3 regions of the Paracoccus saliphilus genome follow, and region 3 is predicted to be linked to each of the others. Evidence: riboswitches for the same ligand, from Rfam matches in the RefSeq annotation. Region 3 holds a riboswitch; each other region holds the start of a gene.

Region 1 (9,776 bases), 660 kb from region 3:
CCCGATTTGCACCAGCCCCAGCATCGCCGCCCGGCCCAGATCGAAATCGAAACGAAAAGCCTGATAGATAGCCAGTTCGACCGTGGTGGCCGATGGCCCGCCACCAAGCGCAAGGGCAACGGTGAACGAGGTCAGGCAGACCAGGAACACTGCCAGCCACACTCCTGGCAGGACCGAACGGAGCATCGGGCGTTCCAGATGCCGGGCGATATCCGCAGGCGTAAAGGCAAGGCTTTCAGCCAGGCGGAACCGCTCGGCCGGGATTGCCTGCCACCCCTGCAGGATCAGCCGCACCGAGAGCGGCAAGTTGAAGAAGACATGGGCAAGGATGACGCCCTGCCAACCATAAATGCTCATCTCTGGCAGGCCCAGAAGGCGCAACCCGTCATTGATCGCGCCGTTACGCCCAAAGACCGAGATCAACCCCATGATCGCCACGATCACCGGCAGGATGAAGGGCGCGCCCAGCAACGTGACCAGCGCCGCCTTTCCGGGAAAGCGCCGCCTCGCCAGCGCGCGTGCCACCGGGATTGCCAGTATGGCGGACAAGGCGGCGGATAGCACCGCCTGCCAGACCGTGAACCGCACGGCGCGCCAATCCCATATTCCCAGTCCCGACAATCCGCGCGCCTGCCACGCCACCGCCGCCAGCGTGCCCAGGATCAGCGCTGCCAGGGCGGTGGCAATCAGCACACCGCCGGGGTCGCGCTTTATTGCGAGAATGCCCGCAGCCATTCATCCAGAGCCGGTTTGCGAAGGGCTTCGGCCTCGTCCTCATTGTAGAACAGGGTTTTTTCGGGGCGGGGCAGGTCGCGCATGACCTCGGGCCATTCTTCCCGCGGCAACTTGGCAGGCATCGACCAGTTGGCCAGCGGGATCGTCCGTTGGAATTCTGGCGTCAGAATCCAATCCATGAATTCTTGCGCCAGTTCGGGTTGATCGGTCGATTTTACCTGCGCGGCAAGCTCGGCCATGAAGTAATGCCCCTCGGGAAAGATCGCGGCATGTTTGGTCGTGTCGCCTTCTGCCTCGATATGATAGGCGGGCGAGGTTGTGTAGGACAGCACCATGTCTGCCTCTCCATCGGTGAACATGCCGTAGGATTCCGACCAGCCCTTTGTCACGGTCAGGACCTTTGGGGCCAGTTTGGCCCACGCCTCGGGGGTGTCGTCGCCATAGACCGACTTGACCCACAACAGCAGGGCGAGGCCGGAGATCGAGGCGCGCGGGTCCTGGATGACGATCTTCAGATCGTCAGGCGCGTTCAGCAATTCGTCGAAGCTGGCGGGCGGGTTCTCCAGCCGCGTCTCGTCATAGACGAAGGCCGTCTCGCCCCAGTTATAGGGCAGGAAGATCTCATCGCTCCATTCCACCGGCAGTGACAGGTCCGAGATATCCTGACCATGCGGCGCGAACAGGCCCGAGGTGCGGGCGCGGGCCGTCACATCGGTGTTCAGGCCAAAGACGATATCGGCATCGGTGCCTTCGCCTTCCATCAGGATACGGGGCAGGATGTCGCCGGTGACGAATTCCAGGTCACAGTCGCAGAAAGCTTCGAAACCCTTTTCGATCTTGGGTCCCGGCCCCCATTCGCTGGCGATGTAATCGCCGGCATAGACGGTCAGCACGGGCTTGTCCTGGGCAAATGCCGGTGTGGCAGCCAGCAGTGCCGCGGCAATCATCCGGATTTTCATCGCCGAGCCTCCTCTTTTGCGGTGTCGAAAGAAAGGGCAGCGAAACCTTCCCTCCGCCGGGGTCAACCGGATCAGGTTCAACGGGTCCGCGATCACGCGTCTCAGCCCGAACGGGCCCCCCGAGGTATCCGCGCAGCATAGTGCAGCTGTGACACTTCGCAAGGTGAAAGCGAGGTTTCCAATGCTGGCGCGGACGGCTAGAAACATCGCCACGAGGGAAGAGAAGGACCGGCATGAGCGATCAGCCCACCCCGATGATGGCACAATATCTGGCGATCCGAGATGCGAATCCGGGCGCGCTGCTGTTTTATCGCATGGGCGATTTCTACGAGATGTTCTTCGAGGACGCCGTGCAGGCCGCCGCGGCGCTCGACATTGCCCTGACCAAGCGCGGCACCCATCAGGGAGAGCCGATCCCGATGTGTGGCGTGCCAGTTCATGCCGCTGAAAGCTATCTGCTGACACTGATCCGCAAGGGATTTCGTGTCGCCATCGCCGAACAGATGGAGGACCCGGCTGAGGCCAAGAAGCGCGGTAGCAAATCGGTCGTTGCGCGGGATGTCGTACGGCTCGTCACGCCGGGCACGCTGACCGAGGAATCCCTGCTGGAAGCGCGGCGTCACAATTTCCTTGCCGCCTTTGCGCAGGTTCGGGAGGAGGGGGCATTGGCATGGGTCGATATCTCGACTGGCGCATTCCAGGTGATGGAATGCCCCTTGCCGCGCCTGTCCCCGGAATTGGCACGACTGGCTCCGCGTGAATTGCTTGCGGCCGACGAGGCCGGGCTCGAGGACTTGGCCGCCGAGGCCGGGGCGGCGCTGACCGATCTGCATGCCAGCGCATTCGACAGCACAGCGGGTGCTCGGCGGCTCTGTGCGCTCTACGGGGTGGAAACGCTGGACGGGTTCGGCAGTTTCTCCCGCGCCGAGTTGTCGGCGATGGGTGCGATTGTCGACTACCTGGAGATGACGCAGAAGGGGAAATTGCCGCTACTGCGCCATCCGACCCGCGAAAGGGCGGGCGGGGCAATGCAGATCGACGCTGCGACGAGGCGCAATCTTGAACTGACGCAGGCGCTGTCGGGTGGGCGCGAGGGCTCTTTGCTGGCCGCCATCGATCGCACCGTGACCGCCGCAGGTGCGCGGCTGCTGGAGCGTCGTATCAGTGCCCCGTCCCGCGATCTGGCACTGATCCATGCGCGGCAGGACGCGGTGGCGCAGCTTGTGGACGATGCTCGCCTCTCGGCTGATCTGCGCGAGGCGTTGGCTCGGGTCCCCGATATGGACCGGGCGCTCTCCCGGCTGGCATTGGAACGTAGCGGGCCGCGCGATCTGGCGGCGATTCGGGCCGGGCTGACGCAAGGGGCGGCGATTGCCGAACGCTTGCCAGAGGATGCCGCGCAAGTTCTGTCCGATGCGGCCCGCGACCTGATCGGTCATGACGAGTTGATCGACCTGTTGGATAACGCTCTGGTGGCCGAACCTCCTCTGCTGGCCCGCGACGGAGGCTTTGTTGCACCCGGTTACGACGAGGATCTGGACCAAACCCGCAAACTGCGCGACGAAGGGCGCGGCGTAATCGCCTCGATGCAGGCCGATTATGCGGCGAAGGCCGGGGTTCAAAGCCTGAAGATCAAACATAACAATGTGCTGGGCTACTTCATCGAAACCACGGCGACCCATGCCGAGAAGATGATGAAGCCTCCCTTGTCCGAGACATTCATTCACCGCCAGACTACCGCGAACCAGATCCGCTTTACCACGGTGGAGCTGAGCGAGTTGGAAACCCGTATCCTCAACGCCCGTGATCGTGCGCTGGAGATCGAACGCGAGATTTTCACACAGCTGCGCAGCGCTGTGCTGGATCGGGCGGCGCAGATCGGACAGGCGGCCCGCGCATTGGCCGAAATCGACCTTGCCGGCGCCTTCGCCGATATCGCGGCAGGTGAGGGTTGGACCCGCCCCCGCGTCGATGACAGCCGCGCCTTTGTCATCGAAGGTGGAAGGCATCCGGTCGTCGAAAGGGCGCTGAAGCGAAAATCAGAAAGCTTTGTCGCGAATGACTGTGTGCTCACGGCTGGTGATACCCCGGCGATCTGGTTGCTGACCGGACCGAACATGGCAGGGAAATCGACCTTTCTGCGGCAGAACGCGCTGATTGCGGTGCTGGCGCAGGCCGGGGGTTTCGTGCCCGCCCGGCAGGCCCATATCGGCATGGTCAGCCAGTTGTTCAGCCGGGTGGGCGCCGCCGACGATCTGGCGCGGGGGCGCTCGACCTTCATGGTCGAGATGGTCGAAACGGCGGCGATCCTCAATCAGGCCGACGATCATGCGCTTGTCATTCTTGACGAGATCGGGCGCGGGACGGCGACATGGGACGGGCTGTCCATCGCATGGGCGGTGATGGAGCATATGCACGAGGTCAACCGCTGCCGCGCGTTGTTCGCCACCCATTATCACGAGATGACTGCACTGACCGCCAAGCTCGACGGGGTCGAGAATGCCACCGTCGCGGTTCGAGAGTGGGAGGGCGACGTGATCTTTCTCCACGAGGTTCGCAAAGGCGCCGCCGATCGCAGCTATGGCGTGCAGGTGGCGCGTTTGGCCGGGTTGCCCGCCAGTGTCGTGGAGCGCGCGCGCGAAGTGCTGGACGCGCTGGAAACGGGCGAACGCGAAGGCGCTGCGCGTCCGGCCGCCCTGATCGACGATTTGCCGCTATTTCGCGCCGCGCCTCCGGCCCCGGTATCTGTTAAGGTCAGGGAATCGCCGCTGGACGGGCGGTTGAAGGATGTACATCCCGACAGCTTGTCACCGCGCGATGCGCTGGATCTGATCTATGAACTCAAGGCCCTGACCGGAGATTTGCCATGAGCTACAACACATTCGGCCGCGAATTCCGGTTCACCACCTGGGGCGAAAGCCACGGTCCCGCGCTTGGCGCGACTGTTGACGGCGTGCCGCCGGGTGTGCCTCTGGACGAGGGTTTCATCCAGAAATTCCTGGACCGTCGTCGGCCCGGCACCTCGAAACACACAACGCAGCGCAAGGAGGCCGATCAGGTCCGCATCCTCTCGGGCGTGTTCGAGGGGAGCACGACCGGGACCCCGATCCAGCTGATGATCGAAAATACTGACCAAAGATCAAAGGATTATGGAGAGATCGCCAGCAGTTTCCGCCCCGGTCACGCCGATATCACCTATCACCTGAAATACGGGGTGCGGGATTATCGCGGCGGTGGTCGTTCCAGCGCGCGGGAAACGGCGGCGCGGGTCGCGGCCGGAGGGATCGCGCAGGCGGTTCTGGCGCATCTGCTGCCGGACCTGAGGATCACTGGCTATATGGTGCAGATGGGCGAAATGCGGTTGAACCGCGGCAATTTCGATCCGGACGTGATCCCTGACAACCCGTTCTTTCTGCCCGACGCGAGTGCCGTGACGAAATGGTCGGATTATCTCGATGGGGTGCGGAAAGATCAGAACAGCGTCGGCGCTGCCGTTGAAATCCTCATCGAAGGTTGCCCGCCCGGCCTTGGCGCGCCGGTCTATGCCAAGCTGGATACCGACCTGGCGGCCGCCATGATGTCGATCAATGCGGTGAAAGGCGTCGAAATCGGTGAGGGCATGGGCGCGGCGGGCCTGACCGGCACCGATAATGCCGACGAGATTCGAATGGGCAATGACGGGCCGTTCTTCCTGTCAAATCACGCGGGTGGAATCCTTGGCGGGATCTCAACCGGGCAGGATATCGTGCTGCGTTTCTCGGTCAAACCGACAAGTTCCATCACAACGCCCCGGCGCACGATCAATCAGCACGGCGAAGAGATCGAATTGATCACCAAGGGCCGCCACGATCCTTGCGTGGGTATCCGTGCCGTGCCAGTTGCCGAAGCCATGGCGGCCTGCGTCATCCTGGATCATCTGCTCATGGACCGGGCTCAAACCGGGGGTGTTCGCGGCGAGATCGGCTGACCGCTTTGTTCCTGTGCTTCTTTCCGGCTCAATCACGCCGGGGAGGGGCGCCAACGGGATTCAGGCGCTTGGCTGATCCGACAGGAAATCCCGCACCTCGTCGAGTGAAGGGATCGCATCGCCGGCCCCCTTGCGGGTGACTTTCAACGCAGCTGCGGCCGAAGCCAATCGTAGAGCGTCAGGGATCGCATCGCCACGATCCAGTGCTGCCGCGAAATAGCCTGCGAATGTGTCTCCTGCGCCGGTCGTATCAATTGGATCGACAGGAAATGCTGGATGGCGATATACTCGATCACCTTCCAGGTCGCGATATTCGACCCCTTCGGCTCCACGCGTGATCAGCAGCCCCTGTACCGGCAGATCTCCGGGCACAGCCGCAAAAAGCTGCTCTGCCTCGCCCGCATTCATGGCAAGGATCGAGACATGGGCCATGACATCGCGCAGCGCGTCGAGATCGAAAGGCGCAGCGGAATAGATCACCCGTGCTCCGGTGGCTCGGGCGATTCGTGCGGCGGCAATCTGACAATTGGTTTCGTTCTGGATCAACAGCGTGTCTTCGCGAGCGATAGGCCGCAGCGCCTTCTCCAGGGCAGAGGTTTCCAACGCGCGATTCGCACCGGGATGAATGATGATCGAGTTTTCGGCGGCAGAATCCAACAGGATGATGGCGTGGCCGGTCACATTGTCCGACAGCCGCTGTATGTTGTCGGTGTCAACACCTGCCGCTTGTAGCCTGTGGATAACCCAATCGTCGGCCTCGCCCATCGCGCCAAGATGCTGCGTCACACCCCCGGCTAAGGCTGCCGCAATGGATTGATTCGCACCTTTTCCGCCCAACCCGACGGAATAGCTGTTGGCGGCGAGCGTTTCGCCGGGAAGAGGCAGATGCTCCATCCGGTAAACATGATCGATATTGATCGAGCCCAGGTTCCAGATTGCCATCACAGTTCCTCCTTCTGCATGTATCTGACCGGCGCGGCCCTGCCTTGTCCAGCAATGAAAAACGCGCCCCCGCAAGGGGGCGCGCCTTTGTTCGATTCCGGGTTTGTCGGATCAGCTATCCAGTTTCTTGCCCTTGTGCGGAGCCCAGAGCCGCTTGTTGGTCAGGTACAACAGCGCCGTCAGAACGATTAGGAACAGGACTGAGACGAGGCCGACTTGCTTGCGGTCCGTCAGCTTTGGCTCGGCGGTCCACATCAGGAATGCCGACACGTCGCGGGCCATCTGATCCACAGTCGCGGGGGTGCCGTCCTCATAGGTGACCAGATCTTCCGACAACGGCGGCGGCATGCCTATGCTTCCGGTCGGGTAGGCGGTGTTCACGTAGAGATACGTCCCTGCCTGCTCGACTTCTTCGCCGGTATAACCCGTCAGGATGGCGTGGATATATTCCGGACCACCGATTCCCTTGAACAATTGGTTGATGCCGGTGCCATAGGGGCCGTGGAAACCCGCCCGCGCCTTGGCCATCAGGGACAAGTCCGGTCCCATCCCGTCGCCGGTAACGGCGGGGAAATGGTCGGTCGGCAGGCGAGGGCGTTCTTCGCCGGTTTCCTCATCGACGATGGTCATGTTGGCCGCATAGGCGCGGACCTGATCTTCGGGCAGGCCGGGGCCGCCATCGTTGTGCAGCGTGCGGATCGGTACGAATTTCATACCGTGGCAAGCAGCGCAGACCTCGGTATAGACCTGAAGGCCGCGTTGCAGCTGGAACTGGTCATATTTGCCGAACGGACCTTCGAAGCTGAAATCGATGTCCTCGATATGGCCAGCGCCATGCCCGCCGCCTTCAGCTTCGGCATGACCTTCTTCGGCACCCTCGTCAGCGTGCTCGGTGCTTTCGCCTTCTTCCGCCGCTTCTTCTTCTGCGGCAGGTTCATCTGCCGTGGCCTCATCCGAGGCTGCTTCCTCAGCTGCCGGTTCTTCAGCGGCTGCGTCTGCACCATCGGCTTCCGCTGCGGGTTCTTCTGCAGCTTCTTCCACTGTGGTGGGCTCCTCCGCAGTAGTAGCCTCATCCGACGCGGCTTCCTCAGCTGCCGGTTCTTCGGAAGCTGCGTCTGCGTCTTCGGCTTCCGCTGCGGGTTCTTCTGCAGCTTCTTCCTCTGTGGCGGGCTCCTCCGCAGTAGTCTCATCCGACGCGGCTTCCTCAGCTGTCGGTTCCTCGGAAGCTGCGTCTGCATCCTCGGCTTCCGCCGCTTCTTCCTCTACGGCAGGCACCTCTGCCGTGGCCTCGTCCGATGCTGCCTCGTCTGTCGCCGGTTCTTCGGCGGTAGCCTCAGCATCCTGGGTTTCTGCGGAGGGTTCTTCGCTTGCGCTTTCCTCAGGCGTGGCCTCTTCCGTCGCCGTGCTTGTCTCGGCGGCGGAAGCGTTGTCCGAAGCGGGTTGTTGCGCTTCGGTTGGTTGCTCGGTCGTTTCGGCCTCTTGCGCCAGCGAATAGCCGGTCGCGAAGATGGTCAGGGCCGCAACGGCCGTGAGCGTCTTGGTTCTCAAGGTCATCGATGGCTCTCCTTACTCGGCCGGGTGCGCTTTGGCGCCGTAGTGATCGTTGAAGTCCTCTTCGATGGTCGCAGGCATCGGATCGGGCTTCTCGATCACGCCAAGCAGCGGGAGGATCACTAGAAAGTAAGCGAACCAATAGGCCGAACCGGCCAGCGCGATATAAGGGTAGATCCCCTCGGCTGGTTGAGCGCCCACCCACATCAGGATCACGAAATCAGCGGCCAGCAGCCAGAACCACCACTTGAACAGCGGACGATAACGGCCCGAGCGGACACGGCTGGTATCGAGCCACGGCACCAGCGCCATGACCAGGATCGCGCCGAACATTGCCAGCACGCCGAAGAACTTGGCGTCGATGATGCGGAAGGACAGGAAATTGACCAGCTGCACCAGCCAGACATCGGCGGTGAAGGCGCGCAGGATAGCGTAGAAGGGCAGGAAATACCATTCCGGCACGATATGCTCGGGCGTGGCCAGAGGGTTCGCCTCGATATAGTTATCGGGATGGCCCAGGTAATTGGGCATGAAGCCGACGATGGCAAAGAATACCACCAGGATCACGCCAAGGGCGAACAGGTCCTTCATCACGAAATAGGGCCAGAAGGGCAGGGTGTCCTTTTCGGCTTCTTCCTTCGAGCTCCGGCGCACTTCAACACCCGTCGGGTTGTTGTTGCCGGTCGTATGGAAGGCCCAGATATGGACGACGACCAGCGCCGCGATGATGAAGGGCAGCAGGTAATGCAGCGAGAAGAAGCGGTTTAGCGTGGCGTTGTCGACCGCCGGCCCGCCAAGCAGCCATGTTTGGATCGGCTCTCCGATGCCGGGGATCGCGCCGAACAGCCCGGTGATCACGGTTGCGCCCCAGAAGGACATCTGACCCCAGGGCAGCACGTAGCCCATGAAGGCCGTCGCCATCATTGCCAGATAGATCAGCATGCCGATGATCCAGGTCACTTCGCGCGGTGCCTTGTAGCTGCCGTAGTACAGGCCGCGGAAGATGTGGATATAGACGGCAAGGAAGAACAGCGAGGCGCCGTTAGCATGCAGGTAACGCAGCATATAGCCGCCATTCACGTTGCGCATGATATGTTCGACGCTGGAGAAGGCCAGGTCGACATGCGGCGTGTAGTGCATCACCAGGACAATGCCGGTGACGATCTGCAACGCCAGGCAGAAGGCCAGGACGATGCCCCAGATCCACCACCAGTTGAGGTTCTTGGGGGTAGGGATCATCAAGGTGTCATAGAGTACGCTGACTACCGGCAAACGGCGGTGCAGCCAGCGCTCAAAGCCCGATTTGGGCTCGTAATGGTCGTGTGGAATACCGGCCATGTGGTGCCCTCCTCAGCCCAGTTTGATGGTTGTTTCGTCGACGAATTCGGCGACCGGGATATGCAGGTTCTCCGGTGCGGGACCTTTGCGGATGCGTCCGGCCGTGTCGTAATGCGAGCCGTGGCAGGGGCAGAACCAGCCGCCGAAATCGCCCGCACCGTCACCGATCGGAACGCAGCCCAGATGGGTGCAGACGCCGATCTGGACCAGCCATTCGCCAGCCTCGTCCAGGGTACGGTTCTCGTCCGTGGCGGGCTCGTTCGGTTTGTTCTCGTTCTCGGCAT
Region 2 (9,776 bases), 1.8 Mb from region 3:
GCCCTTCACCACGGCGATGGGCGCGCTGGTCAATCACATCACCGGCGGGGCGGAGGCAAAGACCTTCCAGCCCATGAACGTGAATTTCGGGCTGTTTCCGCCGCTGGAAGAGATGCGAAGCGGACGCAAGGGACGGAAAGACCGCTACCCGGCCTATACGCAGCGCGCCAAGGACGATTTCCGGGCATGGCTGGCGACACAGTAAGACGCGGCCGCTTCGCCCCTTCGCCGACCGGGCTTTTGCATCTGGGCCATGCCTATGCCGCGCTTGTCGCCGCCCGCGAAGCCTCTGAAGGACAGTTCCTGCTGCGGATCGAGGATATCGACCGCGACCGCTGCAAGACCGAATTCGAAGCAGCAATATACGAGGATCTGGCATGGCTGGGCCTGGAATGGCAGCGCCCGGTCATGCGGCAATCCGAGCGGATGGAAGCCTATCGTGCCGCCTTGGCACAGTTGGCGCCCTTCTCATATCCGTGCCGCTGCCGCCGAGGCGATATCCGCGCGGCACTGTCAGCCCCGCAGGAAGGCGCCCTGCCCGCCGGACCTGACGGCCTGATCTATCCCGGAACCTGTCGGGGGCGTCACCTGTCCAAGGCGGCGCCCGATGATGTCATCAGGCTGGACACCGCCCGCGCCTTTGACGCCCTCGGACTGGATCGGTTGAGTTTTCGCGACGAGACCATCATGCCCGGACATGACCACAGCCTTACCCGCGACGAGTTCCTGGACGGGATCGGCGACGTGATCCTGTCCAGGCGCGGCATGGGCACATCCTATCACCTGGCGGTGGTCGTGGATGATGCGGCGCAGGGCATAGATATTGTCACACGCGGAAAAGATTTGTTCGATTCCACGTGGATACATACTCTTCTTCAGAAACTGCTGAAGCTGCCGACGCCCCTTTACCACCATCACCGGTTGATCCGGGACGATACCGGCAAGCGGCTGGCCAAGCGCGACGATGCCCGCACCATCCGCCATTACCGCGACGAAGGCACCAGCCCCGCTGACCTTCGCCGCCTGGTCGGATTCTAGGCCATCGGCCGCATGATTTCGACCTCTTCCCCTTCGCGGATCGCCGTATAGAAGCAGCTGCGCCTGTTGGTGTGGCAGGCCGGGCCGGTCTGCCGGACCAGCGCCAGCAGGCAGTCGCGGTCGCAATCGACGCGCAGCTCGACCAGCTCCTGCACATGGCCCGAGCTTTCCCCCTTGATCCAGAAGGACTTGCGGGAACGCGACCAATAGGTGACGCGCCCTGTCTGCAATGTTCGGGCGATGGCCTCGGCATTCATCCAGGCCATCATCAGCACCTCGCTACTGGAATCGTCCTGCGCAATGACCGGGATCAGGCCGTTCGCATCGTACTTCAGGCTGGCCGGGTCGAACATCGGGTTTCCTTTCGCAATCGGGACACCTATCTAGGACGAATGGACCGCGCGGGGAAGACCGATGAGCGATAGCGATCTGATGCAACTCTACTCGCGCCGGATTCTGGCGCTGACCACCTCGATCCCGCATCAGGGGCGGCTGACCGCCCCCGAAGGCAGCGCCATGCGCCGCTCGCCCCATTGTGGGTCCTCGGTGACCGTGGACGTCATCGTGCAAGATGATCAAATAGCTGAATTCGCTCAACAAGTCCGCGCCTGCGCCCTAGGGCAGGCTTCAGCCTCCGTGCTCGGCTCGGCGGTCATCGGCCAAACGCGCGAGCAAATCGAGACGACCCGCGACCAGCTGAAATCCATGCTGAAACAGGGTGGAGAGGCGCCGGGCGCGCCCTTTGCTGAACTCGAGGCATTGCTGCCGGCGCGGGAATACCCGAACCGCCATGCTTCGATCCTGCTGGCATGGGAAGCGACACTCGCGGCCATGGACGAGGCGCAGGCAGGGGCCTGACCCTTCCCGCAGCGCATTCGGAAAACACCACGCAACGGTTACGAGCGTTGCGCCCCGTTGTCATGTGCAACGGCGGCCGCCGCCTGACATAGTAAATGCCGGATTTCGGGCTGCACAACCGGTACACCAGATATGCACAGGGCGTACACAACCCGTACACAGGCAACGCACGCTTCCCTGCCGTCTTCACCTTTGCGTGACGCCAGTGCAATCGATCTCGGCAAAGAAAAAACCGGCCCGCGATGGGGCCGGTCAAGTTGCGCGTGCAGGGAGACAGTGACGGCGCACAGGCGCGGCGCCGATGATGCAACGCGGGGCAGTAGGTCAGGCTTGCAGGATGGCTGGCAGCCAGAGAATGACGATGGTGGTCACGGACAATGCGGCAACGCCGAGCAGATCGGAAACGAATTCGCGGTTCATGATGGCAACTCCTTCGTGTTGCTGCTTTGTTCTCATATCCGCACCCGCCTGTAAAGAACTTTATGAGAACATTTTGAATTATCGAAGCGCCCAGAAATGATCCAGGGGGCCGTGTCCCTGCCCGACCCGAAGCCGGTCAGCGGCAATCAATGCCCTGTAAACATATGATTTTGCGGCTTCCACGGCTTGTCCAACCTCCTCCGACAAGGCCAGCTGCGTGGCCAGTGCCGAAGACAGCGTGCATCCTGTTCCATGGCTGTTGCGAGTCGCGTGGCGCGCGCTCTCCAACCACTGTATCCGATTCGCGCTAACCAACAGATCCGGCGAGTCGGCCCCTCCCAGATGCCCACCCTTCAGCAGGACCGCCTGCGGCCCCAGGTCCATCAAAGCACTTGCCTGCGCCTCCATCCCCGCGCGATCCCGCGCTTCGGCGCATCCAAGCAGATCGGCGGCCTCGGGCAGGTTCGGGGTGATGATCGTGGCGCGCGGGATCAGCAACTCGCGCAGTGCCGCAACTGCATCGACCGCCAGCAGCCGGTCGCCACCCTTGGCAACCATCACCGGGTCCAGCACGATGGGACAACCCCGCCCCTCCAGCGCCCGCGCCACGGCAGCGATCACCGCCGCATCCCCCAGCATGCCGATCTTGACGGCATCGACGCGGATATCGTCGAAAACCGCCCCGATCTGCGCCGCCACGAAATCCGGCGGCACCATCTGAACCGCGCTGACGCCCTGCGTGTTCTGCACGGTCAGGGCAGTGATCGCGGCCATGCCATAGCCGCCATTGGCCGAAATCGCCTTGAGATCGGCCTGGATTCCCGCCCCGCCCGAAGGATCGGAGCCCGCGATCGACAGAATATTCGGAATCATCTTGCCTCCCCCGGCGCGGCACGCGGGCGACATGTGAAGGCCATGACGGCAACGCGACTTCCTCCGCCAGCATGATCTGGTTCAGGTTCAAAGGGTGCATCTCAGCCCGGATGGGCGCCCCCGTCACGGCTCACAAGACCAGATCCGGGCCATGGGCGCAACCTTCGGGATTGTGCCGGGCTCGTCCCATTTCTTCTTCATGCAAATATCCCGGGGTCTGGGGCAGAGCCCCAGCCATCGCGGGACGCAATGAAGCCGGACTCACCCCACGGAAATCAGTCGGATCGCCTGATCCTGCTGCATCAGCCACATCAGGAAACGCACTGCTCGCCCCCGCGCCGAATCCAGCGCCGGATCGCGTTCCAACAATGCGCGGGCATCTTGCCGGGCCACGGCCATCAACGCGGGCTGATGCTCCAGATCGCCGATATGAAAGCGCGGCAGTCCCGATTGCGCAGTGCCGATCACGTCGCCCGCGCCGCGCATCTCCAGATCCACCTCGGCGATGCGGAACCCGTCCTCGGTATCGCGCAGCGTGGTCAGCCGGCGGGCGCCGGTCTCGCCCAGGGGCGGGTGATACATCAGCAGGCAGGTCGAGGCCCCCTGCCCGCGCCCGACCCGCCCGCGAAGCTGGTGAAGCTGGGCGAGGCCAAAGCTCTCGGCCCGCTCGATCACCATGATCGTGGCTTCAGGCACATCCACGCCGACCTCGATCACCGTGGTCGCGACAAGAATCCGCGCCCGGCCCGATGCGAAATCCGCCATGGCGGCGTCGCGCTGATCGGCGGGCATCTGACCATGGATCAGCCGCACATCCTCGCCGAACTGCGCCCGCAGCGACTGGAACCGCGCCTCGGCGGCAGTCAGGTCGCTGAGTTCGCTTTCATCGACCAGCGGGCAGACCCAATAGGCCCGCGCCCCCTGTTCAAGTACGGCATGCAGGCGCGCAGTCACCTCGTCCAGCCGCTGGTCCGAGATCATCACGGTCGTAATCGGCTGCCGCCCCGGCGGTTTCTCGTCCAGCACCGACAGGTCGAGATCGCCATATTGCGTCAGCGCCAGCGAGCGGGGGATCGGCGTCGCGGTCATGATCAGCATGTCGGGGGGCACGTCGCCCTTGGCCGACAGTTCCAGCCGCTGCGCGACGCCGAAACGGTGTTGTTCGTCGATGATGGCAAGGCGCAGATCGTAAAAATGCACATCCTTCTGGAACACCGCATGGGTGCCGACAAGGATATCGACGCGGCCCTGCGCGAGGTCTTCGAGCAGCTGCGCCCGCATCTCGCCCTTGTCGCGACCGGTCAGCGCGGCCAGCCGAACGCCCGCCGCCCGCGCCAGCGGCTCAAGCGCACGGGCATGCTGGCGGGCGAGAAGCTCGGTCGGGGCCATCAACACCGCCTGCCCCCCTGCCTCGACCGCAACCAGCGCCGACAGCATCGCGACCAGCGTCTTGCCCGAGCCGACATCGCCCTGCAGCAGCCGGTTCATGCGCCGGTCGCTGGCCAAATCGGCAGAGATTTCTTCGACCGCACGAGTCTGAGCCCCGGTCGGCGGCCAGGGCAGGCTGGCCAGCACCGCCTGACGCAAGCGACCATCGCCCTGCGTCGGCCTGCCCCTCAACCGCCGTTTCTCGCGCCGCACCAGCGCCAGCGTCATCTGGTGGGCGAGAAATTCATCATAGGCCAGCCGCGCCCGCGCCGGGCTGTCGGGCGACAGGTCCCGCGGCGATTCGGGCGCGTGGGCCTGTTGCAACGCATCAGTGAAGCCGGGCCAGCCGCGATCTTTCAGAAGCTGCGGATCGATCCATTCCTCGACCTCGGGCATGCGTTCCATCGCGGCAGTCACGGCCTTGGACATCATCCGTTGGGTCAGGCCCTGTGACAGCGGATAGACCGGCTCGAACGCGGCGGGCAATGCCTCGCCCTCGCGCAGCATATGGTCGGGATGGACGATCTGGGCGAGACCGTCGAACAGTTCCAGCTTGCCGCTGACGATCCGGCGCGCATCGGTGGGAAGCTGGCTTTCGATCCAGTCGCGGCGGGGGTGAAAGAAGACCAGCGTCAAATCGCCGCCATGCGCATCGGTGCAGTGCACGCGCCATGGGCGGCCGCGAGAAGCGGGCGGGAAATGCCGGGTCACAGTGACCGCGATGGTGACGATTTCAGGCGGCCGTGCATCGGAGATCCGGTCGATCTGGCGGCGGGTGATGCCACCGGTCGGAAGGGTCATGACCAGGTCGCGCGGACGCTCTATCCCCATCTGCGCCAGCGCGTCCCGGCCCTTGGGCCCGATCCCCGGCAAGGTGTCGATCTCCGCAAACAGCGGAAACAGCGACGGGGGTCTGCCCTTCGCCCCGCTCATTGCCCGGCGATCCGCATCCATTCATCCTCGTCGATGATACCCACGCCCAGGTCGGCGGCCTTCTTGGCCTTTGATCCCGCGCCGGGCCCGGCGATCAGCAGATCGGTCTTGGCACTGACCGAGCCCGCGACCTTGGCCCCCATCGCCTCGGCCCGCGCCTTGGCCTCGGCGCGGGTCATGCGCTCCAACGTGCCTGTGAAGACCAGCGTCTTGCCACTGATCTCGGTTTGCGCGGATGCCGGGGTTTCGGCAGGCAGGATGGTCAGCATCGAGGTCAAGCGGTCGATGCTTTCACGCTCGCGCGGTTGCGTGAAGGTGGTGACCAGCGATTGCACCAGCACCGCGCCGATCCCGTCGATGCCGGTCAACTCGGCCCAGTTGGGGCTGTCTTCCAGCACGGCGCGGCGGGCCTTGTCGTCCTCGGCGGTGAAGGCGGGTTCTGCCGCTGCGCCGTCGATGGTGGCGATCAGCGCCTCCCATGTGCCGAAATGCCGGGCCAGGGTCGTCCCCGCCACTTCGCCCAGATGCCGGATGCCCAGGGCAAAAAGGAAACGCGCCAAGGGGATACGTCGCTTTTCCTCGATCGCGGCGAAGAGTTTCTCGGTGGATCGCGCGCCGAAACCGTCGCGGTTCCTCAGCTTGGGCAGGTTCGCCGCGTCGCGCTCGGCCAGGGTGAAGATATCGGCGGGCTCGCGGATCGGCAGGGCGTCATCGGCAAAGAACATCTCGATCTGCTTTGCCCCCAGCCCCTCGATATCGAAGGCCGAGCGACTGACGAAATGCTTCAGTTTCTCGATGGCCTGCGCCGGGCATATCAGGCCGCCCGAACAGCGGCGCACGGAATCGCCCGGTTCGCGGATCGCCTCCGAGCCGCATTCGGGGCAATGTGTCGGGAACTGGTAGGGCATGTCGCTGATGCGCCGCGAAAGGTCCACATCGGCGATCTTGGGAATCACGTCGCCCGCGCGGTAGACCTTGACCCAATCGCCCTCGCGGATATCGCGGCCCTCACGGATCAGGTTGCCGGCATTGTCGCGACCGGCAATGTAATCCTCGTTATGCAGCGTCGCGTTCGAGACGACGACCCCGCCCACCGTCACCGGCTCCAGCCGCGCGACCGGGGACAGGGCGCCGGTGCGGCCAACCTGGATCTCGATCCGGTCAAGGCGGGTCCAGGCGGTCTCGGCGGGGAATTTATGCGCGATCGCCCAACGCGGCGTGGTCGAGCGGAAGCCGAGCCGGGCCTGGTAGCCCAGGTCATTGACCTTGTAGACCACCCCGTCGATGTCATAGCCAAGCGTGGCGCGCTGCTGTTCGATCTCGGCCCAGACCGCGATCATCCCGGCAGCGTCGTGGCAGAGCCGGGTGAGCGGATTGGTCGTGAAACCCAACTCGGCCAGCCGTTCGACCGCGCCCATCTGGGTTTCGGCCAGCGGCGCGGTCAGTTCGCCCCAGCTATAGGCAAAAAATTTCAGCGGGCGGCTGGCGGTGATCTTGGGATCAAGTTGGCGCAGCGAGCCTGCGGCGGCATTGCGTGGATTGGCAAAGACGCGCCCCGTATCCCCGGCATTGAGGCGGGCGAAATCGTCATGCGACATGTAAACTTCGCCCCGGATCTCGACGATGCCGGGAGCGTCGGCCTTCAGCTTCTGGGGAATATCGGCGATGGTGCGGGCATTGGCGGTGACATTCTCGCCGACCGTGCCGTCGCCGCGCGTGGCCGCCTGCACCAATTCGCCATCCTCGTAGCGTAGCGACAGCGACAGCCCGTCGATCTTGGGCTCGGCGGTGAACGCCAGTGGCGCATCCTCAGGCAGGTTCAGGAAGCTGCGGATTCGGGTCACGAAATCCTGCACATCCTCTTCATTGAAGGCATTTCCCAGAGACATCATCCGTTGCGAATGGGTGACCTTGCCGAAACCCTCGGCCGGGGCGGCGCCTACCTTGCCAGTCGGGCTGTCGGCAGCGCGCAGATCGGGAAAGGCTTCCTCCAGCGCCGAGAGGCGGAGTTTCAGCGCGTCGTAATCCGCATCGGAGATCTGCGGCTTGTCCCTGCCGTGGTAATCCTCGTTCGCCTGCGTGAGGCGTGCCGAAAGATTGGCGATCTCGTCAGCGGCCTGCTGCGCCGTCAACTCGCTTACCTGCACCGCGCCGCCGCCCGGAGCCTCATCATCCAACTGTCGTTCCGCCATTCCGATCCGTTCCGTCATGCCATCTTGCCGCATCGCCCGGGCCGGGCGATGCCGGCCCCTTATACGACGCAGCAGGGGCCGTCGCCCAGAGTGGAAGCAGCAATATTCGCGGCTGGCAAGAGGAGAGACGACGACACCGCCCGCCAACGCGGGCAGCATCGTTCGCGGCGGTCCGCGAGATCAGCCTCCGACGGCTACCTTCCTCTCTTCCACGGGAGCCGGGTCACGCATCACATAGCCGCGCCCCCAGACCGTTTCGATCGGGCTGTCATAGCCAAGCGCCTCGAACAGCTTCTTGCGTAGCTTGCAGATGAAGACATCGATGATTTTCAACTCGGGTTCGTCCATGCCCCCATAGAGATGGTTGAGGAACATCTCCTTGGTCAGCGTGGTGCCCTTGCGCATCGCCAGAAGCTCGACGATCTGGTATTCCTTGCCGGTCAGATTAACCGGCCTGCCCCGCACCTCGACCGCGCGGGCATCAAGGTTCACCGTGATCTCGCCGATCTGGATGATCGCCTGACTATGCCCCTGCGAACGGCGCACGATGGCGCGGATACGGGCCTGCAACTCCTCGCGGTTAAAGGGCTTGGTCATGTAATCGTCAGCCCCGAAGCCGAAACCGCGCAGCCTGTCTTCCATGTCATCCGAGCCGGTCAGGATGAGGATCGGCGTATCGATCCGGGCGAGGCGGATATTCCGCACGACCTCCATGCCATTCATGTCGGGCAGGTCCAGATCCAGGAGGATCAGATCGTAATCGTAAAGCTTTGCCAGATCGATGCCTTCCTCACCCATATCGGTGACGAAAACATTGTAACTGGCGGAAACCAGCATCAGTTCGATGGCGCGGGCGGTGCTGGGGTCATCTTCTACTAGCAAAATTCTCATGACATCCGTGGTCCTGGTCGATCTATGATTCCGGTAAGGTTACTTCAGATTGTATTTAAGGAATCTTAATGCACCTTAAAGTTGTTTCCTCCGAGATCCACTATTTTCTGTAACGCTGCAGTAACGTCACCTTCAATGCAGCAGGTCCGTGCTCGATCATCGCACGGCACCAGCTATCGAACTCCTCCTCGGAGAGGCCGTATCGCTCCAGTGCCTCTTCGCGTGAGATCAACTCGTAAGCGACTGCATTCACGACAGTTTCCTTGCGAGATGCAACCCAACGGGTCGAAGGTGGCGGCAAATCCGCAACCGTCAGGATCGTCCCATCCGGCAAGGTCGCGGTCAGAGGGCGGTCTTTCTTCGTCACGACTCTGTTCCCTGTTCTTGATAAAGTCAGGGAATTCTGGTCACAAAAAGCTTAATTCCGGGTTAGCCCGATGCATTGTTCGGGTTGAGAATGCTTGGCATTTGCCTATATTTCTACGTAAATCGATGATGGCCACTTGGCCCGGAGCCCATCCATGATCTTTCTTGCCCCCGATCGCGCCCCGGCGCGCGATGCCGAATTGAACAGCCTCGGCTTTGCCAAACCGCCCGCGCAGACGCGCGTGGTGGTGGCGATGTCGGGCGGCGTCGACAGTTCGGTCGTGGCTGCCAAGCTGAAATCAGAGGGTTATGACGTGATCGGGGTCACGCTGCAGCTTTACGATCACGGCGCGGCGCTGGCCAAGAAAGGCGCCTGCTGTGCCGGGCAGGATATTCACGATGCCCGCCGGGTGGCCGAGCGGATGGGCTTTCCGCATTACGTTCTGGATTACGAGAACAAGTTCCGCGAATCGGTCATCGACGAATTCGCCGATGCCTACCTGGCCGGGGCGACCCCGGTGCCCTGCATCCGCTGCAACGAGCGGGTGAAGTTCCGCGACCTGCTGGAAACCGCGCGCGACCTGGATGCCGATTGCATGGCGACCGGACATTATATCCAGCGCAAACCCGGTGCCGGGCGGGCCGAACTGCACATGGCCGCCGATCCGGCCCGCGATCAAAGCTATTTCCTGTTCTCGACCACGCAAGAGCAGCTGGATTACCTGCGCTTTCCGCTCGGCCATCTGGTCAGCAAGGCAGAAACCCGGGCGCTGGCCA
Region 3 (9,776 bases):
CGGACGCCCCTCGGATTCGGTACGTCGGCGACCGATATCCTGCATCAAGGCGGTGTGCAGCTCCGCTCCGATCAACCCATCCTCGCGCATGGCATTGTATTCACGCTCTTCCAGCCGCAGGGCCGTGCGACGGATGAACCGGCGCTCCAGCTTCTCGGCATAGCCGGGATATTGCAGCCTCAGCCCCTCGATTGCCGTGCCTACGGCCTCGACCCGGCGGTTCAACAACTCATGCAGCAATTCCGCCACCCGTTTGCCGTGAATGCGGCGAATACGGTGATCAATGAAACCGTGCAAATCTCGCAGGATCAGCCGTTTGGCCAAAAGCATCTCGAACCGGTCAGCAGTCATCCGTGCCAAGGGCCGTGCGATCCGCAGCCGGTTACGCAGGAACGCCGCCAGCCGGAAATCCTTGCCGTAGCGCAGATTACGCCTTGCAGCCCGCTGATAACCCGTGCGCCCGCCCGTCCGCGCCGCCTCTATCAGCCTGTCGGCGTCAAACAGCATCTGCTCGGACAGCCGTGCACTGATGGCACGTTCGCGGAAGCGTTCGAGGATCACTTCGCGTTCATATCCCGCCAGTGCGATCAACCCTAAGGTGATACGGTCGCGGTCAAGGATCTCGGTGTTGTCCTCGGCTTCCGCCCGCTCTACCGCTTCGTCCAGCCGTTCCGCAAAACGCTTGGCCTCGGAGCGGACGGTTTCTCGGGTCAGTTTGTAGTTTTCGGCGGTCTCGGCAACCTCTTCGCGCACTGTCTGCAAGGAAACTGCGATGACCTGGTTCGACAGCGCCACGTCGAGGGGAGACAACTTGTCCAACCCCAGCTTGCCGATCACCCAACGTAAACTCGTGCCCTGCACCAGCAGCGTGAAGAGGGTAAAGCCGGTCGCCAGGATACCCACCAGCCGCTTGGTCTCGACCGGCACACGCAAGCTTTCCGTCACCGCCAGCGCCAGCGCCAATGTAACCGCCCCGCGCAGACCGCCCCAAAGGATCGCACTGCGATAGCGCCTGTCCACATGCGGCGAGACACCCAGAACCGACAGAAGCGGCATCAGCCCGAACAGCACGACGGCACGGGCGAATGTGGCCGCCCCGATAACCACCAGCACCAAGGCAAAATCACCGGGCCGCACCTCGCCCAGAAGACGGGGAATCAACAGCGCAGCGAGGATAAAGATCAGCGCCCCGGCCCAATGCGCCAGCAGGTCCCAGACCTCGCGCAGATTGGTCCAGAAGGCGGGTGAAAGCCGTCCCGGCCCGATGATATTCATGGTCAGTCCAGCGACCACCACCCCGATCACGCCCGAAGCGCCGAAAAGCTGTTCCGAGATGATATAGGCCAGATAGGGCACCGCGACCGATACCGAAATCTGCGCCAGCTCGAAGCGCGCGAACAATGCCATCATGGCAACGGCAATGCGCGCGGTCAGCCATCCTGCGGCAGTGCCGCCGACGAACAGCATGGGAAAACTGCGGATCGCGTCGCCCAGCCCCGGATCGGGCAGCCCGAGCATGACGAACCCCATGAACAGGCCAAACAACGCGATGGCCGCCGCATCGTTCAGCAGGCTCTCGCCCTCGATGATCCGCGCCAGTCGGCGCGGAGCGGACAGCGACCGGAAGATCCCTACTACGGCGGAAGGGTCTGTGGTCGACACGATCGAGCCAATCAGCAGACAGACCACCAACGGCAGCCCGCTGACCCAGGAGAGGGCATAGCCGATGGTCACCGTGGCGACGAAAACCGCCACCACCGCCAATGTGAGAATCGGCACCCAGTCATCCAGCATCCGCCGGACATTCATCCCCAATGTGGCCTGAAAGATCAGCGTGGGCAGGAAGACATAGAGAAACACGTTCGATCGGATCGGCAGCCCCAGGATCGCCTCGGCCACCGGATTCAGCGCATCGGTCAGCTCTGTGCGCAGGAAAAAGATCGCCCCCGCGCCGATCATCGTGCCGAGAACGGCAAGGATCACACTGTAAGGCAGCGATAATCGCGCCGCCAACGGTTCCGCGAGGCCGATGACAACGAAGAGCGATGCCGCGATGGTGGTCAAAAGAACGATGTCCATATCCCTGCGATAGCGGGAAAAACCCGGGCAGGGAATATCACGGAGCACTTGGGAGGGCGGATATTTTGAAATCTGCCTTGCATCGAGGCGTGTCAGGCGAACCCCGGAGGGATTGATACCCGGCCCTATAGGTATCGCCAGACAATATTATTCTGGGCGTCAGCTAATCCCGGCTGCCAGCAACGCCAGGTCTCGATGGCCACGCCCGGCCAGTTCCGTTGCCGCACCCCATGCGCGCATACCGCTGCGGCAGCACAGCACCACACGCCGCCCGGCCGGAGGTTGCCACGCGGACATGGCTTCGGGCAGCAGGCGCAGGGCACCGGTCGTGACAGCACGCGGAGCCTCGCTTTCCGGGCGTAGCTCTACCACGCAATCGGCGTCGCGCAGATCACTCCGTGAGATGAAAGGCAGCGCCGGGCCGTCGGGTTCCGGGGCGTCGTCGAAGCGAAAGCCGCCAAATCGCCACCCTGCCAGATCGACCGTCACCGCCTGCCCGATGGGCGAAGGCTCCATTCGCAGCAGGACGGACATCGCCATCTGCGCCTGCAACGCCCCCATCACTGCGACCGCCGGCCCCATTACGCCTGCCGTCGCACAGTTTTGTGCCCGCTGCGGCAGATCCGGGAACAATGCCCGCAAGCTTGGGCCGGTGCCGCAGAAACCGCCCATATATCCCTGCCGCCCAAGCACCGAGGCAGCGATCAGTGGCAGCCTGCGGCTCATGCAGGCATCCGAAAGGATATAGCTCACCGCAAAGCTGTCCGCCGCATCAATGACCAGATCGGCACCCTCAAGCATTGCGCCGACCGTGACCGGGTCCAGCCACCCGTGGATTGCCTCGATCGCGATTTCCGGGTTCAGCGCCATGGCCTCGCGTGCAGCGCAATCGGCTTTAGGCTTGCCGATATCGGCATTGCGAAACAGCGTCTGGCGATGAAGGTTGCTCTCATCGACGCAATCGCCATCCACGATCCGCAACCGCCCCACTCCGGCCCCGGCCAGCGCCGGGATCACGGTCGCGCCCAAGCCCCCGGCACCGACGATCAGCACATCGGCAGCGGCCAGCCGTGCCTGCCCCTCTGCCCCAATTTCAGGCAGGATCATCTGGCGATCATAACGGGACATGAGCACCCTCCCGCGTGGCCGCGATCCATTCCCGGCAGCGCGCCTCGGGATCGGGGGCCGTCTGAATGTCGGTCACCACGGCCGCGCTGTCCGCGCCCGCAGCAAAAACACCGGGCAGGCGCTCGGGTGTGAGTCCGCCGATGGCAACCAGTGGCACATCACCCACCCGGCGCTTCCAGCCACGGACACGGTCCAACCCCTGCGGACCCCATTTCATCTTTTTCAACAACGTCGGATAAACCGGCCCAAGAGCGACATATTCCGGGCCGAAGGACAGCGCGCGATCCAGTTCCACTTCATCATGCGTGGACAAGCCAAAGCGCACGCCTCCCCGCCGAAGCGCGTCAAAATCGGCGTCGTCCATATCCTCTTGTCCCAGATGAACGAAATCCACGCGCATATCCAATGCCAGTTGCCAGAAATCGTTCAGCACCAGCTGCGCCCCATGCGCCGCGCAGCAATCGCGGGCCCGCGCCACCTGATCGCGCAGAGCAGCGCCCTCGGCGTCCTTGACCCGCAACTGCACCAGTCGCACGCCCAGAGGCACCAACCGCTCCAACAGATCGGCATTCGCAGTGATGAGATAAAACCGGTCCAGCGTCATGACAGCGCCGCCATGCCGAAAATCGGGGTTGAGGCCACCGCCATATCGCGCTGCCCCATCAACCCGGCCTCATGTGCCAGTCGCCCGGCCTCGACCGCCCCGGCAAAAGCCCGGGCCATTGTCACTGGATCGCCTGCCTTGGCCACGGCAGTGTTCAGCAGCACCGCATCAAAACCCATCTCCATCGCCTTTGCCGCCTGCGACGGTGCGCCCAAGCCCGCATCGATCACCAGCGGAATATCCGGGAAATGTGCCCGCATCGTGCACAGCGCATCCTCGTGCCGCAGCCCCTGCCCCGAGCCGATCGGCGCGCCCCATGGCATCAGCACCCTGCACCCGGCCTCGACCAGCTTCTCGCCCAGGATCAGGTCCTCGGTCGTGTAGGGAAACACCTCGAAGCCATCGGCACACAGGATTCGCGCCGCCTCTACCAGCGCGAATGGATCGGGTTGTAGCGTATCGGCATGGCCGATCACCTCCAACTTGATCCAGTTGGTGTCGAACAGCTCGCGCGCCATCTGCGCCGTGGTGATCGCCTCGCGAGCGCTATGGCAGCCCGCCGTATTGGGCAAAAGCCGGCAACCGCTGGTCTTGATCAGGTCGCGGAACCCCGCGCCCCCCGCCCCTTCCCGGCGCAGGCTGACGGTGATGATCTCTGCCTGCGAGGCGGCAATCGCATCGCTCAGCACCTTGGGCGAGGGATATTGCGCGGTCCCCAGCATCAGCCGCGATTTCGGAGTGATCCCGTAAAACATCGCTCAGCCCCCTTGCATCGGTGACAGCACTTCGATCCGGGCGCCCTCGGTCAGTGCCTTTCCATCCCGCATGCCGCGCGGCACGAATTCGCCGTTCACCGCGGTTGCGACCGAGGGCGCTGCAAGGCCCCGCTCTTCGATCAGTTGGGACAGTGTGGCGGCGGAGGTCTCGACCTGCTCGCCATTCAGTTCAACTCGCATCTCGCATCTCCATCTGCAGGCGATCCGCCAGGGCTTCGGCCAGAGCCGGAGCCATCAGGAAACCGTGGCGATACATGCCGTTGACATGGATACGCCCGCCTTCCTCGCGGATCGCAGGAATATTGTCGGGGAACGCCGGACGCAGCCCTGCGCCCGCTTCGACCAACCGCGCCTCGGCAAAGCCGGGATGCAGGGTATAGGCGGCAGACAGCAGTTCCATGATCGCACGGGCAGTGATCGGGTCGGGATCGTCGGTCTCGACCATCGTCGCGCCGATCATGTAGCGCCCCTGCCCGCGTGGCACGACATAACAGGGAAAGCGCGGATGCAGAAGCCGGACCGTTCGGGTCAGCTCCAGTTCCGGCGCCTCGACGATCAGCATTTCGCCCCTGACCCCGCGCAAATCGGGCAGCAGATCGCGCGCGGCCATCCCCCGGCAATCGATCACCCGCCCGCGCGCCTCTCCCCGCCGGATTGGCACGCCCTCGCCGGTCAAGCGGTCCCGCAGGGCGGTCATGGCAGCGCGCGGGTCCAGATGTGCCTCTTCGGCAAAGAGCAGCCCGCGCACAAACCGACCCTGAAGATCCGGCTCCAGCTTGCCCGGATCGGTCCCCACATGCCCCGTTGTCATCCGCGCGTAGCGATCCAACTCCGCGCCATCGCGTGGCGGAGCCACGACTAATGTGCCGCGCCTGACCACACCCGGCACTCGCGCCGCCCACCAATCGGCGGCGCCTGCACCGGCGCTGACGACCTCGGGCGGCGCGGATTCGCCTTCGCATCCCGGCGCAAGCATCCCCCCGGCCCAATGCGAGGCCGGGGTTGCATCATCCGTCAGAATCTCGACGGGCAGGCCCCGCTCGGCCAAAACGGTCGCGACGCAAAGGCCCGCTACACCGGAGCCGATGACTGAAAACATCAGTCAGTCCCCCCGCACGAACAGGCACCGCGGGAAGATTTTGAAGGAAAGAGTCATCCCTCGACCTTCTCGACGTCTTCGACCGGCATGTAGAGATCACCGCCCTCGCGATATTTCCCGGCCATTTCTTCCATGCCCTTGGCGCGCGCATCGGCGCGGATGTCATGGCTGATCTTCATCGAGCAGAATTTCGGCCCGCACATCGAACAGAAATGCGCCACCTTATGGGCCTCTTTCGGCAGGGTCTGGTCGTGGAAGTCACGCGCGGTATCGGGATCGAGCGAAAGGTTGAACTGATCCTCCCACCGGAACTCGAACCGGGCGCGGGACAGCGCATCGTCGCGCAGCTTGGCCGCCGGGTGGCCCTTGGCCAGATCGGCGGCATGGGCGGCAATCTTGTAGGTAATCACGCCGGTCTTCACGTCATCACGGTCAGGCAGGCCCAGATGCTCCTTGGGTGTGACATAGCACAGCATCGCCGTGCCGAACCAACCGATCATCGCCGCACCGATGGCGCTGGTGATATGGTCATATCCCGGCGCGATGTCCGTCGTCAGCGGCCCAAGCGTGTAGAAAGGCGCCTCGCCGCAATGGGTCAGCTGCTTGTCCATGTTCTCCTTGATCTTGTGCATCGGCACATGGCCGGGGCCCTCGATCATGACCTGGCAGTCTTTTTCCCACGCGATCTGCGTCAACTCGCCCAGGGTTTCCAGCTCGGCGAATTGCGCTGCGTCATTGGCATCCGCGATAGAGCCGGGGCGCAACCCGTCGCCAAGGCTGAAGCTGACATCATAGGCGCGCATGATGTCGCAGATCTCGTCGAAATGCTCATACAGGAATGACTCGCGGTGGTGATGCAGGCACCATTTCGCCATGATCGAGCCGCCACGGCTGACGATCCCCGTCACCCGCTCGGCAGTCAGGTGGATGAAGGGCAGCCGCACACCGGCATGGATGGTGAAATAATCCACCCCCTGCTCGGCCTGCTCAATCAGCGTGTCACGGAACACCTCCCATGACAGGTCCTCGGCCACCCCGTTCACCTTCTCCAGCGCCTGATAGATCGGCACGGTGCCGATCGGCACAGGGCTGTTGCGGATGATCCAGTCGCGGATATTGTGGATGTTGCGCCCAGTAGACAGGTCCATGACCGTATCGGCGCCCCAACGGATCGCCCAGACCATCTTCTCGACCTCTTCCTCCATCGAGGAGGTGACCGCCGAATTGCCGATATTGGCGTTGATCTTGACCAAGAAGTTGCGGCCGATGGCCATCGGCTCGATCTCGGGATGGTTGATATTGGCGGGGATGATTGCGCGGCCCGAGGCTATTTCCTGCCGCACGAATTCCGGCGTGACGTGATCGGGAATGGCTGCGCCCCAGTCATTTCCGTCGCGGACCAGCTTTTCCTTCGCCGCTTTCCGGCCAAGGTTCTCACGGATGGCGACGAATTCCATCTCTGGCGTAACGATACCGGCGCGGGCATAGGCCATCTGCGTCACCGCCCCGCTTTTCGCCCTGAGCGGTTCATGCCGCAGCGGGAATCCCGGCACCAGCCGCTCACCCGTGGCAAAGCCGTTATCCTCGGGCTTGACCACGCGGCCATCGTAACGCTCGACATCCCCGCGTCCGGTGATCCAGTCCTCGCGCAGGCGCGGCAATCCCTTGGCGATATCGATCACCGCCTGCGGATCGGTATAGGGCCCCGAGCTGTCATATACACTCATCGGCGGCTCCATGGCCGAGGGGTGCAGCTCGATCTCGCGCATCGGCACGCGGATATCGGGATGCATCTCTCCCGGATGCCAGGCCTTGCGCGAGGCGGGCAGAGGTCCGGTGGTGATTTCAGGTGCGGCGGGCTGGCTGTGCTTATTCATGGCGTCTCCTCAAGCATCACTCGAAAAGACCCAGAATGATGGTTGAGGCAGAAAGCGACCGAACTGCGGTCCTTGCGGGGCCGCCACGGCCCAAAGAGCGGATGCCCTTCGGTCTTCCTACGCCAGTATCAACTGGGTCAGGTTCAAAGGGTCGCTGCACCGTGACTCGCGTCACCAATCAGCCTCTCAGTCCCTCGGGCGGGACTCCCCTGACGTGACGCAACGTCACAAACACGACAGGACTTGTCAAGCGCGGCTTTGCGCGACGCGGGAAGCGGATATGCGCAGCAGCACGTTGAAAGCCCTTCCCGGCGGGCACAGTTCATATCGGCAAAGCATTTCGTCACGATGAAAGGACGTTCGATGGCTTCCCTTTTCGATCCGTTGCAACTGGGCCCGCTGCGCCTGAGGAACCGCGTCATCATGGCCCCGCTGACCCGCAGCCGTGCCGGTGCCAAACGTGTCCCCAATGCGCTGATGGCCGAATATTACCGCCAGCGTGCCGGAGCCGGACTGATCCTGTCCGAGGCAACCAGCGTCACCCCGATGGGCGTCGGCTATGCCGACACGCCCGGCATCTGGAACGAAGAACAGGTCGAGGGCTGGAAGGCTGTCACCAGCGCAGTGCACGAGGCGGGCGGGACGATTTTCCTGCAGCTCTGGCATGTCGGACGCATCTCTCATCCGATGTTCCTGGACGGAGAGCTTCCCGTCGCGCCAAGTGCCATCCAGCCCGCGGGCCATGTCAGCCTGGTGCGTCCGAAAACCGCCTATGTGACGCCACGTGCGCTGGAAACCGATGAAATCCCTGGCATCGTCGAGGCCTATCGCCAGGGCGCCGAGAACGCCAAACGCGCCGGTTTCGATGGGGTCGAAATCCATGCCGCCAATGGCTACCTCATCGACCAGTTCCTGCAGGATCGCAGCAACAAACGGAGCGACCGCTATGGTGGTTCGATCGAGAACCGGGTGCGACTGCTGAACGAGATCACCGATGCGGTGATCGATGTCTGGGGCGCGAAGCGCGTGGGCGTGCATCTGGCGCCACGTGGGGACAGTCATGACCTGGGCGACAGCGATCCCGCCGCCCTGTTCACGCAAGTCGCCCGCGACATGGCGGCTCGCGGCGTGGCATTCCTCGCCCTGCGAGAGCGGATCGCCGAAGACAGCCTTCTGCCCAAGATCAAGCAGGCTTTCGGCGGCGTGGTCATCGCCAATGAAGGCCTGACCCGTGAAAGCGCCTCGCAATTGTTGGCAGAGGGTCATGCCGACGCCGCCGCCTTCGGGCGCGACTTCATCACGACGCCCGACCTGTCCGAGCGGTTTCGCAAGGGCCTGACGCTGAACGAGGCGAGGCCGGACAGCTTCTATGCCGGCGGAGCGGAAGGCTATACCGATTACCCGGTCGCGGAATCGATCGCCGCAGAGTAAGAACCGCCTCCTGCGCCTGCCACCCCGGTGGGCGCAGTCGGGCATTAAGATTACCTCTATGCCGGAAACCGTGATCGGTGCATGGGCCGACCAGAAATCAGGCGAAATCTGCCCCGGCCTAGAGTCCAAGTTCCCGGAACAGAAAGGGCAATTGTTCGGGCAGATCGTCGGCAATCAGACCGGGGCCAAAGCGTCGGGCAGCCTTGGCGTGGATCGCGACACCAAGCGCGGCTGCTTCGAATGCCGCGATCCCGCGCGCCAGGAATCCGACGATCAATCCGGCGAGGACATCGCCCGTCCCTGCCGTGGCCAGCCATGGTACATCACTGGCCGAATGGATATATGCCTGCCCGTCGGGCGCGGCGATCACCGTGTCGGGGCCTTTCAGAAGCACGACCGCACCGCAGCGCCTCGCCGCCTCGCGCAATGCGTCGACGCGGGAAAAGGCGGGGCCGCGCCGGGGCGTCTCGGCCAGCCGTCCGGCGAGATCGGGAAAGAGCCGTGCGAATTCTCCGGCATGGGGCGTCAGAACGCAGTTATCCGAAAGCCCCTCCGGCCAATGCGGCGCCTGTGCCAACGCCGTCAGCGCGTCGGCATCCAGCACGCAGGGTCGGGCGTGATCCAGCACGACCGGCAGCAAGCTTGCCGCTCGGTCCACACCACAGCCGGGACCAAGGCAGAGCCCGGCAACGCGCGGATCCGTCAGCATCGCCCGCACCTGCCCGGCATCGTCCAATTTGCGCCGCATCAGCGCGTCGGGCGGTCCCGCATGTTCCGCCATG

What was found. A riboswitch is a leader RNA that binds a small molecule or an ion and turns the genes downstream of it on or off. The one in region 3 is predicted to bind thiamine pyrophosphate.
Region 1: linked by a shared signal. The riboswitch ahead of JHX88_RS00800 (thiamine ABC transporter substrate-binding protein) and the one ahead of thiC (phosphomethylpyrimidine synthase ThiC) in region 3 are both predicted to bind thiamine pyrophosphate.
Region 2: linked by a shared signal. The riboswitch ahead of thiD (bifunctional hydroxymethylpyrimidine kinase/phosphomethylpyrimidine kinase) and the one ahead of thiC (phosphomethylpyrimidine synthase ThiC) in region 3 are both predicted to bind thiamine pyrophosphate.

Annotation. Positions count from the first base shown of each region.
Region 1 covers NZ_CP067140.1:173,572-183,347, forward strand. The annotation lists gene JHX88_RS00795 (thiamine/thiamine pyrophosphate ABC transporter permease ThiP) at 1-735, opposite strand, end outside; gene JHX88_RS00800 (thiamine ABC transporter substrate-binding protein) at 711-1,694, opposite strand; TPP riboswitch at 1,726-1,826, opposite strand; gene mutS (DNA mismatch repair protein MutS) at 1,928-4,564, shown strand; gene aroC (chorismate synthase) at 4,561-5,661, shown strand; gene JHX88_RS00815 (ribokinase) at 5,722-6,603, opposite strand; gene JHX88_RS00820 (cytochrome c1) at 6,715-8,157, opposite strand; gene petB (cytochrome b) at 8,170-9,492, opposite strand; gene petA (ubiquinol-cytochrome c reductase iron-sulfur subunit) at 9,505-9,776, opposite strand, start outside.
Region 2 covers NZ_CP067140.1:1,288,882-1,298,657, reverse strand. The annotation lists gene trmFO (methylenetetrahydrofolate--tRNA-(uracil(54)-C(5))-methyltransferase (FADH(2)-oxidizing) TrmFO) at 1-205, shown strand, start outside; gene gluQRS (tRNA glutamyl-Q(34) synthetase GluQRS) at 187-1,038, shown strand; gene hisI (phosphoribosyl-AMP cyclohydrolase) at 1,035-1,391, opposite strand; gene JHX88_RS06100 (iron-sulfur cluster assembly scaffold protein) at 1,453-1,896, shown strand; gene thiD (bifunctional hydroxymethylpyrimidine kinase/phosphomethylpyrimidine kinase) at 2,395-3,189, opposite strand; TPP riboswitch at 3,231-3,321, opposite strand; gene recG (ATP-dependent DNA helicase RecG) at 3,451-5,571, opposite strand; gene ligA (NAD-dependent DNA ligase LigA) at 5,547-7,742, opposite strand; gene ctrA (response regulator transcription factor CtrA) at 7,923-8,633, opposite strand; gene sciP (CtrA inhibitor SciP) at 8,734-9,000, opposite strand; gene mnmA (tRNA 2-thiouridine(34) synthase MnmA) at 9,155-9,776, shown strand, end outside.
Region 3 covers NZ_CP067140.1:3,888,414-3,898,189, forward strand. The annotation lists gene JHX88_RS18625 (cation:proton antiporter) at 1-2,079, opposite strand, end outside; gene JHX88_RS18630 (HesA/MoeB/ThiF family protein) at 2,239-3,207, opposite strand; gene JHX88_RS18635 (thiamine phosphate synthase) at 3,194-3,805, opposite strand; gene JHX88_RS18640 (thiazole synthase) at 3,808-4,566, opposite strand; gene thiS (sulfur carrier protein ThiS) at 4,570-4,767, opposite strand; gene JHX88_RS18650 (FAD-dependent oxidoreductase) at 4,757-5,686, opposite strand; gene thiC (phosphomethylpyrimidine synthase ThiC) at 5,740-7,563, opposite strand; TPP riboswitch at 7,661-7,784, opposite strand; gene JHX88_RS18660 (alkene reductase) at 7,927-8,994, shown strand; gene JHX88_RS18665 (bifunctional ADP-dependent NAD(P)H-hydrate dehydratase/NAD(P)H-hydrate epimerase) at 9,113-9,776, opposite strand, start outside.